Regions from separate parts of the Streptomyces sp. NPDC100445 genome, predicted to be linked through region 3. Evidence: predicted binding sites of a transcription regulator. Region 3 holds the regulator's gene; each other region holds the start of a gene.

Region 1 (3,272 bases), on a different contig from region 3:
GGGTCGACAGGGCCTCGCCCTCGACGTCCTCGGCGATGATCAGCAGCGGCTTGGAGGCACCGGCCTGGATGACCTTCTCCAGCAGCGGCAGCAGGTCGGCGATGGCGGCGATCTTGCCCTGGTGGATGAGGACGTAGGGGTCCTCCAGGACGGCCTCCATGCGCTCCTGGTCCGTCACGAAGTACGGCGACAGGTAGCCCTTGTCGAAGGCCATGCCCTCGGTGAAGTCCAGCTCCAGACCGAAGGTGTTGGACTCCTCGACGGTGATGACACCGTCCTTGCCGACCTTGTCCATCGCCTCGGCGATCAGCTCGCCGACCTGGCTGTCCTGGGCGGACAGCCCGGCGACGGCGGCGATGTCGGACTTCTCGTCGATCGGGCGCGCCGTGGCGAGCAGCTCCTCGGAGATCGCCTTGACGGCGGCGTCGATGCCCTTCTTCAGGGCGGCCGGGGAGGCGCCGGCGGCGACGTTCCTCAGGCCTTCGCGCACCAGGGCCTGGGCGAGCACGGTGGCGGTGGTGGTGCCGTCACCCGCGATGTCGTTGGTCTTGGTCGCCACCTCCTTCACCAGCTGGGCGCCGAGGTTCTCGAACGGGTCCTCGATCTCGACCTCGCGGGCGATCGTGACACCGTCGTTGGTGATGGTGGGGGCGCCGAACTTCTTGTCGATGACGACGTTGCGGCCGCGGGGGCCGATCGTCACCTTCACCGTGTCGGCAAGCTTGTTGACGCCGCGCTCAAGGGCGCGACGGGCGTCCTCGTCGAACTTCAGGATCTTCGCCATGACAGCGGGAGCCCTCTCCGAAATCAGTGGGTGAAAAGAGACTGCGCCCCGGGCGCCCGGCTTCTTGTCGATTCGCGGGGACCAGGGGCGCAGCTCAGAGCAGCGAAGTGCTTGAGGTGATTACTTCTCGATGATCGCGAGAACGTCGCGGGCCGAGAGGACGAGGTACTCGTCGCCGTTGTACTTCACCTCGGTGCCGCCGTACTTGCTGTAGAGGACGACGTCACCGACCTTGACGTCGAGCGGCAGGCGCTCGCCGTTCTCGAACCGGCCCGGGCCCACGGCGAGGACGGCGCCCTCCTGGGGCTTCTCCTTCGCGGTGTCCGGGATGACCAGGCCAGAGGCAGTGGTCTGCTCGGCGTCGAGCGGCTGGACCACGATGCGGTCCTCGAGCGGCTTGATGGCAACCTTGGAGCTGGTGGTCGTCACGATCCGACCTCCCCCTTCGGAGATCTCGGGGTTGACTGTCTGAGGTGGCGACCAGGTCGATCCGTCGTCGCGGGTGCCGGATCTGCCCGTCGCTTTGTTGGCACTCTCTACTGCCGAGTGCCAGGGCCGAGACTATGACCGCGATTAGCACTCGGTCAAGCGGAGTGCCAATGCGCGCGGCGCGTCGCTCCGATTCGGGGGTTCCGGGGCCTCCCGCGCGGGCAGCCGGGCCAGGGTCTTTCGTTCGGATCGGGCCGGATCAGGGAGCGGGGTCCGGTGCCGTGGACCGCAAGGCGGAGGAGGGCGTCATGGCGGAGCCACGGCAACCGACGACGACGCGGCGAGGCGCGGTGCCAGGGCGCGAGCCCGGCAGGATCCGAACGAGAGGCCCTAGAGGTAGTCCTCCAGGCGTCCGGCGGTCAGGCCGCCTTCCTGCGCCGTGCGCAGCACCCGCGCCGTGCGTTCGCGCAGGGGTGGGCCCGGCGACTCGTCCGGGCCCACCAGGACGATGTCGCCGGCGCGCAGTCGGCGCGGGCCGTGGGTGTAGACGAGGCCGGCCGGGGTGAGGGCGGCGCGCCACCGGACGACCGCGGTGATGCCGCAGTCCGCCGCCGCGCGCAGGGTGGTGGTGTCGTAGGAGCCGTACGGCGGCCGGAACAGGCGCGGGCGGACGCCGAGGCGGGCGTGGAGCCGGTGCTGCTGGCCACAGATCTCGGCGCGCTGGGCGGCGTACGGCGTGCCGGCCGACGCCCGGTGGTCGAGGGTGTGGTTCTCCACGCCCGCGCCGAGGGCGCGCAGGCGGGCGAAGTGGCCGTAACCGGGGCCGGCGACGCTGTCGGTGAGGAACATGCTGACCGGGAGCCGCAGTTCGCGGACCATGTCGACGAAGCGGGGGTCCTGTTCGGCGCCGTCGTCGTAGGTGAGGAAGACGACCCGGTCGCGGGTGGTGACGTGGTCGACCACCGGGGGCAGGCCGTGCGCCCCGGGGTGCGTGGAGACCGGCCGGACGGGGTGCAGCGGGGCGCGGGCGAGCGGTTCGGCCAGCCCCCAGCGGCGGTAGCCGCGGTCGGGGGCCGGGCCGTGCGGGCGCACGCCTTCGGCGGCCTTCTTGCCGAGCCGCTCGATGGGGTCGACGGACGGGGCGCAGCCCGCCAGGAGCAGGGCCGCGGCGAGTACCGCGGCCGGGCCCCGCCGCCTCACAGGTAGTCCTCCAGGCGGGCCACGGCGTAGCCCTCGCGCGTGACCTTGTCCAGGAAGCGGCGCATGTCGTCCACCATCGTGCCGTTCCACTCGTCCCGGCCCCGGAAGTGGGTGAGGACGATGTCACCGGGGTGCAGGCTGCGGTCCCACTCGCGGTACTCCCAGTGGTCCACGAAGACCTCTTCGTCCCAGATGGGCGCGTAGCGGATCCCGCAGGACTTGGCGGCGCGCAGGGTGTCGCCGTTGTAGTTGCCGTACGGCGGCCGGAAGACGGTGGGCGCCCTGCCGAACTCCCGCTTCATGATGTCCTGCATGCCGCAGATCTCGTGCTTCTGCTCGTCGTAGGAGAGCCCCGGCAGATAGGGATGGGTCAGGGTGTGGTTGTTGAGGGTCACGCCCAGGGCCTTCATCCGGCGGAAGTAGCCGTAGTCCTCCTTGACGAGGTAGTTGCTGAGGAAGGCCGAGTACGGGATCTTCAGCTCGCTCATCATGCGCAGGAACGCGGGGTCCTTCTCCGCGCCGTCGTCGATGGTGAGGAAGACGACCTTCTGCCGGGTGGGGACGGTGGTGAAGACCGGGGGGAGCCGGTCCTCCTCCTGCCCGTCGACCTCGAAACCGTCACGGGCGGTGATCTCGGGTTTCTTCGCGGGCGGGGCCGGGGTCGGGAGCGGGGTGCGGGCCAGGCCCCAGCGGCGGGCGGCGGCGGCCAGCCGGGCGTGTTCGGCGGTCCGGCGGGCCTGTGCGCCGGCCTGCCCGGCCCGGGGGTCCGACGTGTGGGCGGGACCGCCCTGTCCGGAGGCCGGTTCGGTGCGGTCGGCGCAGCCGGTGAGGAGGGCGGCGGTGGCCAGCGCGAGGGCCG
Region 2 (3,272 bases), on a different contig from region 3:
GAGTCGCTGTTCTCGATCTCGGCACGGATCTGGTTGACCCGGCCGTTGACCTGCTCGGAGGAGCCCGAGCCGTCGACGATGGTGGTCTCGTCCTTGGTGATGACGACCTTGCGGGCGCGGCCCAGGAGGTCCAGGGTCGCGTTCTCCAGCTTGAGGCCGACCTCCTCGGAGATGACCTCGCCGCCCGTGAGGATGGCGATGTCGCCGAGCATGGCCTTGCGGCGGTCGCCGAAGCCCGGGGCCTTGACGGCGACGGACTTGAAGGTGCCGCGGATCTTGTTGACGACCAGGGTCGACAGGGCCTCGCCCTCGACGTCCTCGGCGATGATCAGCAGCGGCTTGCCCGACTGCATGACCTTCTCCAGGAGCGGGAGCAGGTCCTTGACCGAGGAGATCTTGGAGTTGGCGATGAGGATGTAGGGGTCCTCGAGCACCGACTCCATGCGCTCCATGTCGGTCGCGAAGTAGGCGGAGATGTAGCCCTTGTCGAAGCGCATGCCCTCGGTGAGCTCGAGCTCCAGACCGAAGGTGTTGCTCTCCTCGACGGTGATGACGCCTTCCTTGCCGACCTTGTCCATGGCCTCGGCGATGAGCTCGCCGATCTGGGTGTCGGCGGCGGAGATGGACGCGGTGGAGGCGATCTGCTCCTTGGTCTCGACGTCCTTCGCCTGCTCCAGCAGGGCGGCGGAGACGGCCTCGACGGCCTTCTCGATGCCGCGCTTCAGGGCCATGGGGTTGGCGCCGGCGGCGACGTTGCGCAGGCCTTCCTTGACCAGGGCCTGGGCGAGAACGGTCGCGGTCGTCGTACCGTCACCGGCGACGTCGTCCGTCTTCTTGGCGACTTCCTTGACCAGCTCGGCGCCGATCTTCTCGTACGGGTCCTCGAGCTCGATCTCCTTGGCGATGGATACACCATCGTTGGTGATCGTGGGGGCGCCCCACTTCTTCTCGAGGACGACGTTGCGGCCCTTGGGGCCGAGCGTCACCTTCACGGCGTCCGCGAGCTGGTTCATGCCGCGCTCGAGGCCGCGCCGCGCCTCCTCGTCGAACGCGATGATCTTGGCCATGTGAAGTGGTCCCTCCAGGACTGGGGGTGATTCCTTCGGACCGCGCCCGCGCCCGCGACGGACGGCTCGCCGGCCGCGTGGTTCCTTGCCCCACTTGGCCTGCGGGCCTCACCGACCCGGTCCTTCGTTGTCACTCTCACCTTCAGAGTGCTAACGCAATGATTAGCACTCGGCATGGTCGAGTGCAAGCGCCTCGGGGGGTACGAGCCCTCCGTCAGCCCCACGCGAACACGGCTCCGGGCACGGCGAAGGGCCCGCACCCTGTGCCGGTGCGGGCCCTTCGCCGTGAGAGACGTTCAGGCGCTGAGGCGAACCATGTCGGCCTGCGGGCCCTTCTGGCCCTGCGAGATCTCGAACTCCACCCGCTGGCCCTCTTCCAGGGTGCGGTAGCCGTCCATCTGAATGGCGCTGTAATGGACGAAGACGTCCGCACCACCGTCGACCGCGATGAAGCCGTACCCCTTCTCCGCGTTGAACCACTTGACGGTGCCCTGAGCCATGCCTAACTCCCCTATTACTGGCCCTTGCACAGATCCGCACTTCGCGGACCCGGGTCAGACCTCACCCCCATTCAGCCGGGGGCGTGCGCCGGAACGCGTCGACCGCGGCTGAATGTATCTGTCCAACTGCCGTCTGCAACAGGTCAATCGGACGAGAAATCTGGACGCGAGCGGTCCGGAATGTGGCGAGAATTCATCCGACTTCAGGGCAAGTCGGGCCCCACGAAGGGAACAAAAGCCGCGGAACACCCCAGCACTTTGGCTGTTTCTAGTCGGGCGCGCGGAACGGAATCCCGGAAGGCCGACCCGTGGACGGCGACCGTGTTCCCCAACTCTACCGCGCTCAATCACACAGAATTGCCCCCTCCGCTTCTCTTACGGAGAGGGCAATGTCATGAACGACGCGTAACCGGCGTTACCGAAGGTAATGATGCGGCGGTTCAGCCGCCGGCGACCGCCGGAATGATCGAGACGCCGGCACCGTCCGGCGTGGCGGTCTGGAGGCCCTGTTCGAAGCGGACGTCGTCGTCGTTCACGTACACGTTGACGAACCGCCGCAGCTTCCCCTGGTCGTCCAGGACCCGGGCGGCGATCCCCGCGTGGTTCTTCTCCAGGTCGGCGATGACCTCGGCGAGGGTCGTGCCCTCGGCGGCGACCTCGGCCGAGCCGCCGGTGTAGGTGCGCAGGATGGTGGGGATGCGAACGGTCACGCTCATGCGAGGCCAGCCTCTCGGAAGGAGTCCAGGGTCGGGCGGATGGTGGCGGTGAGGCCGGTCCCGGCCACCGCGTCCAGGGTCTTCAGGCCGTCGCCGGTGTTGAGGACGACGGTGGTCTTCGCCGGGTCCAGCACGCCGTTCTCGATCAGCTTGCGGGTGACGCCCACGGTGACGCCGCCGGCGGTCTCCGCGAAGATGCCCTCGGTCCGCGCCAGCAGCCGGATCGCGTCCACGATCTGCTCGTCGGTGACGTCCTCCACGGCACCGCCGGTGCGGCGCGCGATGTCCAGGACGTACGGGCCGTCGGCCGGGTTGCCGATGGCGAGCGACTTGGCGATGGTGTCCGGCTTCTGCGGGCGTACGACGTCGTGCCCGGCCTTGAAGGCGGCGGACACCGGCGAACAGCCCTCGGCCTGGGCGCCGAAGATGCGGTACGGCCGGTCCTCGACCAGTCCGAGCGCGATCAGCTCCCGGAGCCCCTTGTCGATCTTCGTGAGCTGGGAGCCGGAGGCGATCGGGACCACGATCTGGTCCGGCAGCCGCCAGCCGAGCTGCTCGCAGATCTCGTACGCGAGGGTCTTGGAGCCCTCCGCGTAGTACGGCCGCAGGTTGACGTTGACGAAGCCCCAGCCCTCGCCGGCCGAGTCGCCGATCAGCTCGGAGCAGAAGCGGTTCACGTCGTCGTAGTTGCCCTCGATGCCGACCAGCTCACCGCCGTAGACGGCGGCCATGACGACCTTGGCCTGTTCCAGGTCGTGCGGGATGAACACGCAGGAGCGCAGGCCGGCCCGGGCGGCGGCGGCGCCGACCGCGCCGGCCAGGTTGCCCGTGGAGGAGCAGGACAGGGTGGTGAAACCGAAGGCGCGGGCGGCCTCCAGTGCCTGGGCGACGACCCGGTCCTTGAAGGAGTGCGTCGGGTTGCCGGAGTCGTCCTTCACATACAGCCCGCCGGTCACGCCCAGCTCGCGCGCCAGGTTGTCGGCCCTGAC
Region 3 (3,272 bases):
CGCAGTTGCTTGATCTCCTGGTACATGCCGTCGGCCGTCTTGTAGCCGGCGGCGAGGAACCCGAGTCCGCCGGCCTCGCAGACGGAGGCGACGAGCTGCGGGACGGAGACCCCGCCCGCCATGGGGGCCTGCACGATCGGGTGGGGAAAGAGATCGGTCAGCGCGGAGGACATGAGCGCATGGTGTCATGTACTCCGGGCAAGTCCGAATCCGGGCTCGCACCGGCATACGCCCCCGGCACGAGCCGTTTCCGGGGGCCGGCCCCCGCGGTTCCCGGCCCCTTCCGGACCGGCTCCGGCCCCCCGCCGACCGTCCGTCTCAACGGCCGTTGAACGCGTCCTTCAGCCGGGAGAACAGCCCCTGCTGCCCGGGCTGGAACTGGCCCTGCGGGCGCTCCTCGCCGCGCAGCTTCGCCAGCTCGCGCAGGACGCGTTCCTGTTCGGGGTCGAGCTTGGTCGGGGTCATCACCTCGACGTGGACGATCAGGTCGCCCCGGCCGCCGCCGCGCAGGTGGGTCACGCCCCGGTCGTGCAGCGGGATCGACTGGCCGGACTGGGTGCCGGGCCGGATGTCGACCTCCTCCATGCCGTCCAGCGTCTCCAGCGGCACCTTCGTGCCCAGGGCCGCCGCCGTCATCGGCACGGTGACCGTGCAGTGCAGGTCGTCCCCGCGCCGCTGGAACATCGCGTGCGGCAGCTCGTGGATCTCGACGTACAGGTCACCGGCCGGACCGCCGCCGGGACCGACCTCGCCCTCACCGGCGAGCTGGATCCGCGTGCCGTTGTCCACACCGGCCGGGATCTTCACGGTGAGCGTGCGGCGCGAGCGGACCCGGCCGTCACCGGCGCACTCCGGGCACGGGGTGGGGACCACCGTGCCGAAGCCCTGGCACTGGGGGCAGGGCCGGGAGGTCATGACCTGACCCAGGAAGGACCGGGTGACCTGCGACACCTCGCCGCGGCCGCGGCACATGTCACACGTCTGCGCGGACGTGCCCGGGGCCGCGCCCTCACCGCTGCACGTGTTGCACACGACGGCGGTGTCGACCTGGATGTCCTTGGTCGTCCCGAAGGCCGCCTCGTCCAGCTCGATCTCGATGCGGATCATGGCGTCCTGGCCGCGCCGGGTGCGCGAGCGGGGCCCGCGCTGCGACGCCGTACCGAAGAACGCGTCCATGATGTCGGAGAAGTTGCCGAAGCCGCCGGCGCCGAAACCGCCCGCGCCGCCGCCCGACTGGGAGAGCGGGTCGCCGCCGAGGTCGTAGACCTGCTTCTTCTGCGGGTCCGACAGCACCTCGTAGGCGGCGTTGATCTCCTTGAACCGCTCCTGGGTCTTCGGATCGGGGTTGACGTCCGGGTGCAGCTCGCGAGCGAGCCGACGGAACGCCTTCTTGATCTCATCCTGCGACGCGTCGCGGCGCACGCCGAGAACGGCGTAGTAGTCCGTGGCCACTTACGACTCCGCCAGGATCTGTCCGACGTACCGTGCCACTGCGCGTACCGCTCCCATCGTTCCCGGGTAGTCCATGCGGGTCGGTCCGACCACGCCGAGCTTGGCGACTGCCTCGCCGCCCGAACCGTAGCCCACCGACACCACGGAGGTGGAGTTGAGTCCTTCATGGGCGTTCTCGTGGCCGATGCGCACGGTAACGCCGGGTTCCTTCGCCTCGCCCAGGAGCTTGAGGAGCACGACCTGCTCCTCCAGGGCCTCCAGGACGGGCCGGATCGTGAGGGGGAAGTCGTGCCCGAAGCGGGTGAGATTGGCGGTACCGCCGATCATCAGCCGCTCCTCGTTCTCCTCGACGAGTGTCTCCAGAAGGGTGGAGAGCACCGTGGAGACCGTACCCCGGTCCTCGTGGTCGAAGGCGTCCGGCAGGTCCTCGACCAGTTTCGGCACGTCCGCGAAGCGGCGGCCCGCGACCCGGCTGTTCAGCCGCGCCCGCAGATCCGCCAGGGACGCCTCGCCGAACGGCGCCGGGCAGTCGACCATCCGCTGCTCGACCCGGCCGGTGTCCGTGATCAGCACCAGCATCACACGGGCGGGAGCCAGCGACAGCAGCTCCACGTGCCGGACCGTGGACCGGGTCAGCGAGGGGTACTGCACGACGGCGACCTGCCGGGTGAGCTGCGCCAGCAGCCGGACCGTGCGCGCCACGACGTCGTCGAGGTCGACGGCGCCCTCCAGGAAGTTCTGGATGGCGCGCCGCTCCGGCCCGGTCATCGGCTTCACGCCGGCCAGCTTGTCCACGAACAGGCGGTAGCCCTTGTCGGTGGGGATGCGCCCCGCGCTGGTGTGCGGCTGGGCGATGTACCCCTCGTCCTCCAGGGCCGCCATGTCGTTGCGGACGGTCGCCGGGGAGACACCCAGGTTGTGTCGCTCGGTGAGCGCCTTGGAGCCCACCGGCTCCTCGGTGCCGACATAGTCCTGGACGATGGCGCGCAGCACCTGAAGCCTGCGTTCACTCAGCATCCGCGCGCACCTCCAGCACGTCGTCCCTCGTCCGTTCGTCCGTCCGGGCCGGCCGCCTGGCACTCCGGCCGTGCGAGTGCCAGCCACTCCCGGCCCAGTGTACGGCCGTCGGGTACGCACGGGGCAAGGTCGGGCCCGCGTTACCGGCTCGTAGCGCTAGCGTCGCCGGTATGACGGTGACTTGGGAAGACCTGGGCTGGGAACGGTTGGCCGCCGGGGTGGGGCGGTGCCGGCTGCCCGGCTGGGACTGCACCTCCGGCCTGGTCCTGGGCGCGGGCACGGCACTGGTGGTGGACGCGGGTTCCAGCCTCTCCGAGGGGGCGCGGCTGCGGTCCCGGGCCGAGGCGCTGTCCGGCGGCCGTGTGACCCATCTCGCGCTCACCCATCCCCATTTCGACCACGTCCTCGGGGCGTCCGCGTTCGCCGGCGCCGAGACCTACGCGGCCGTGGGCGTGGACGCCGTCCTGTCCCACGGCCGCGAGGAGCTGCGCCTGGACGCGCTCCGCAACGGCCTGCCGTCCGCCGACGCCGACGAGGCGGTCGACGCGCTGGTGCCGCCCGCCCACCCGGTGTCCGGCGAGTGGACGCTCGACCTCGGCGGCGGCCAGCAGGTGCTGCTGGCGAACGTGGGCCCCGGCCACACCGGGCACGACCTCGCCGTGCTCGTTCCCGGTGAGGTCGAGGTGGTGTTCTGCGGCGACCTGGTGGAGGAGTCCGGGGAGCCGCAGGCGGGCCCGGACGCGGTCCCGTCGCACTGGCCGGCCGCGCTGGACCGGCTGCTGGCGCTCGGCGGCGAGCACGCC

Evidence for each region. Region 3 encodes HrcA, which represses chaperone genes, less so after heat shock. Its sites were predicted from a motif close to TTNGCACTCNGNNNNNCNGAGTGCNAA; they were not measured.
Region 1: a site for HrcA is predicted at 1,358-1,384, ahead of groES (co-chaperone GroES). Genes of this name have one in related genera too.
Region 2: a site for HrcA is predicted at 1,230-1,256, ahead of groL (chaperonin GroEL). Genes of this name have one in related genera too.

The regions. Positions count from the first base shown of each region.
Region 1 covers NZ_JBIVZV010000013.1:87,332-90,603, forward strand. Annotated here, with positions in the region: gene groL (chaperonin GroEL) at 1-784, opposite strand, end outside; gene groES (co-chaperone GroES) at 905-1,213, opposite strand; gene ACIQVT_RS27715 (polysaccharide deacetylase family protein) at 1,604-2,413, opposite strand; gene ACIQVT_RS27720 (polysaccharide deacetylase family protein) at 2,410-3,272, opposite strand, start outside.
Region 2 covers NZ_JBIVZV010000005.1:140,594-143,865, reverse strand. Annotated here, with positions in the region: gene groL (chaperonin GroEL) at 1-1,067, opposite strand, end outside; gene ACIQVT_RS14770 (cold-shock protein) at 1,364-1,567, opposite strand; gene ACIQVT_RS14765 (MoaD/ThiS family protein) at 2,008-2,283, opposite strand; gene thrC (threonine synthase) at 2,280-3,272, opposite strand, start outside.
Region 3 covers NZ_JBIVZV010000002.1:173,480-176,751, reverse strand. Annotated here, with positions in the region: gene ACIQVT_RS06145 (nitronate monooxygenase) at 1-173, opposite strand, end outside; gene dnaJ (molecular chaperone DnaJ) at 319-1,452, opposite strand; gene hrcA (heat-inducible transcriptional repressor HrcA) at 1,453-2,469, opposite strand; gene ACIQVT_RS06130 (MBL fold metallo-hydrolase) at 2,640-3,272, shown strand, end outside.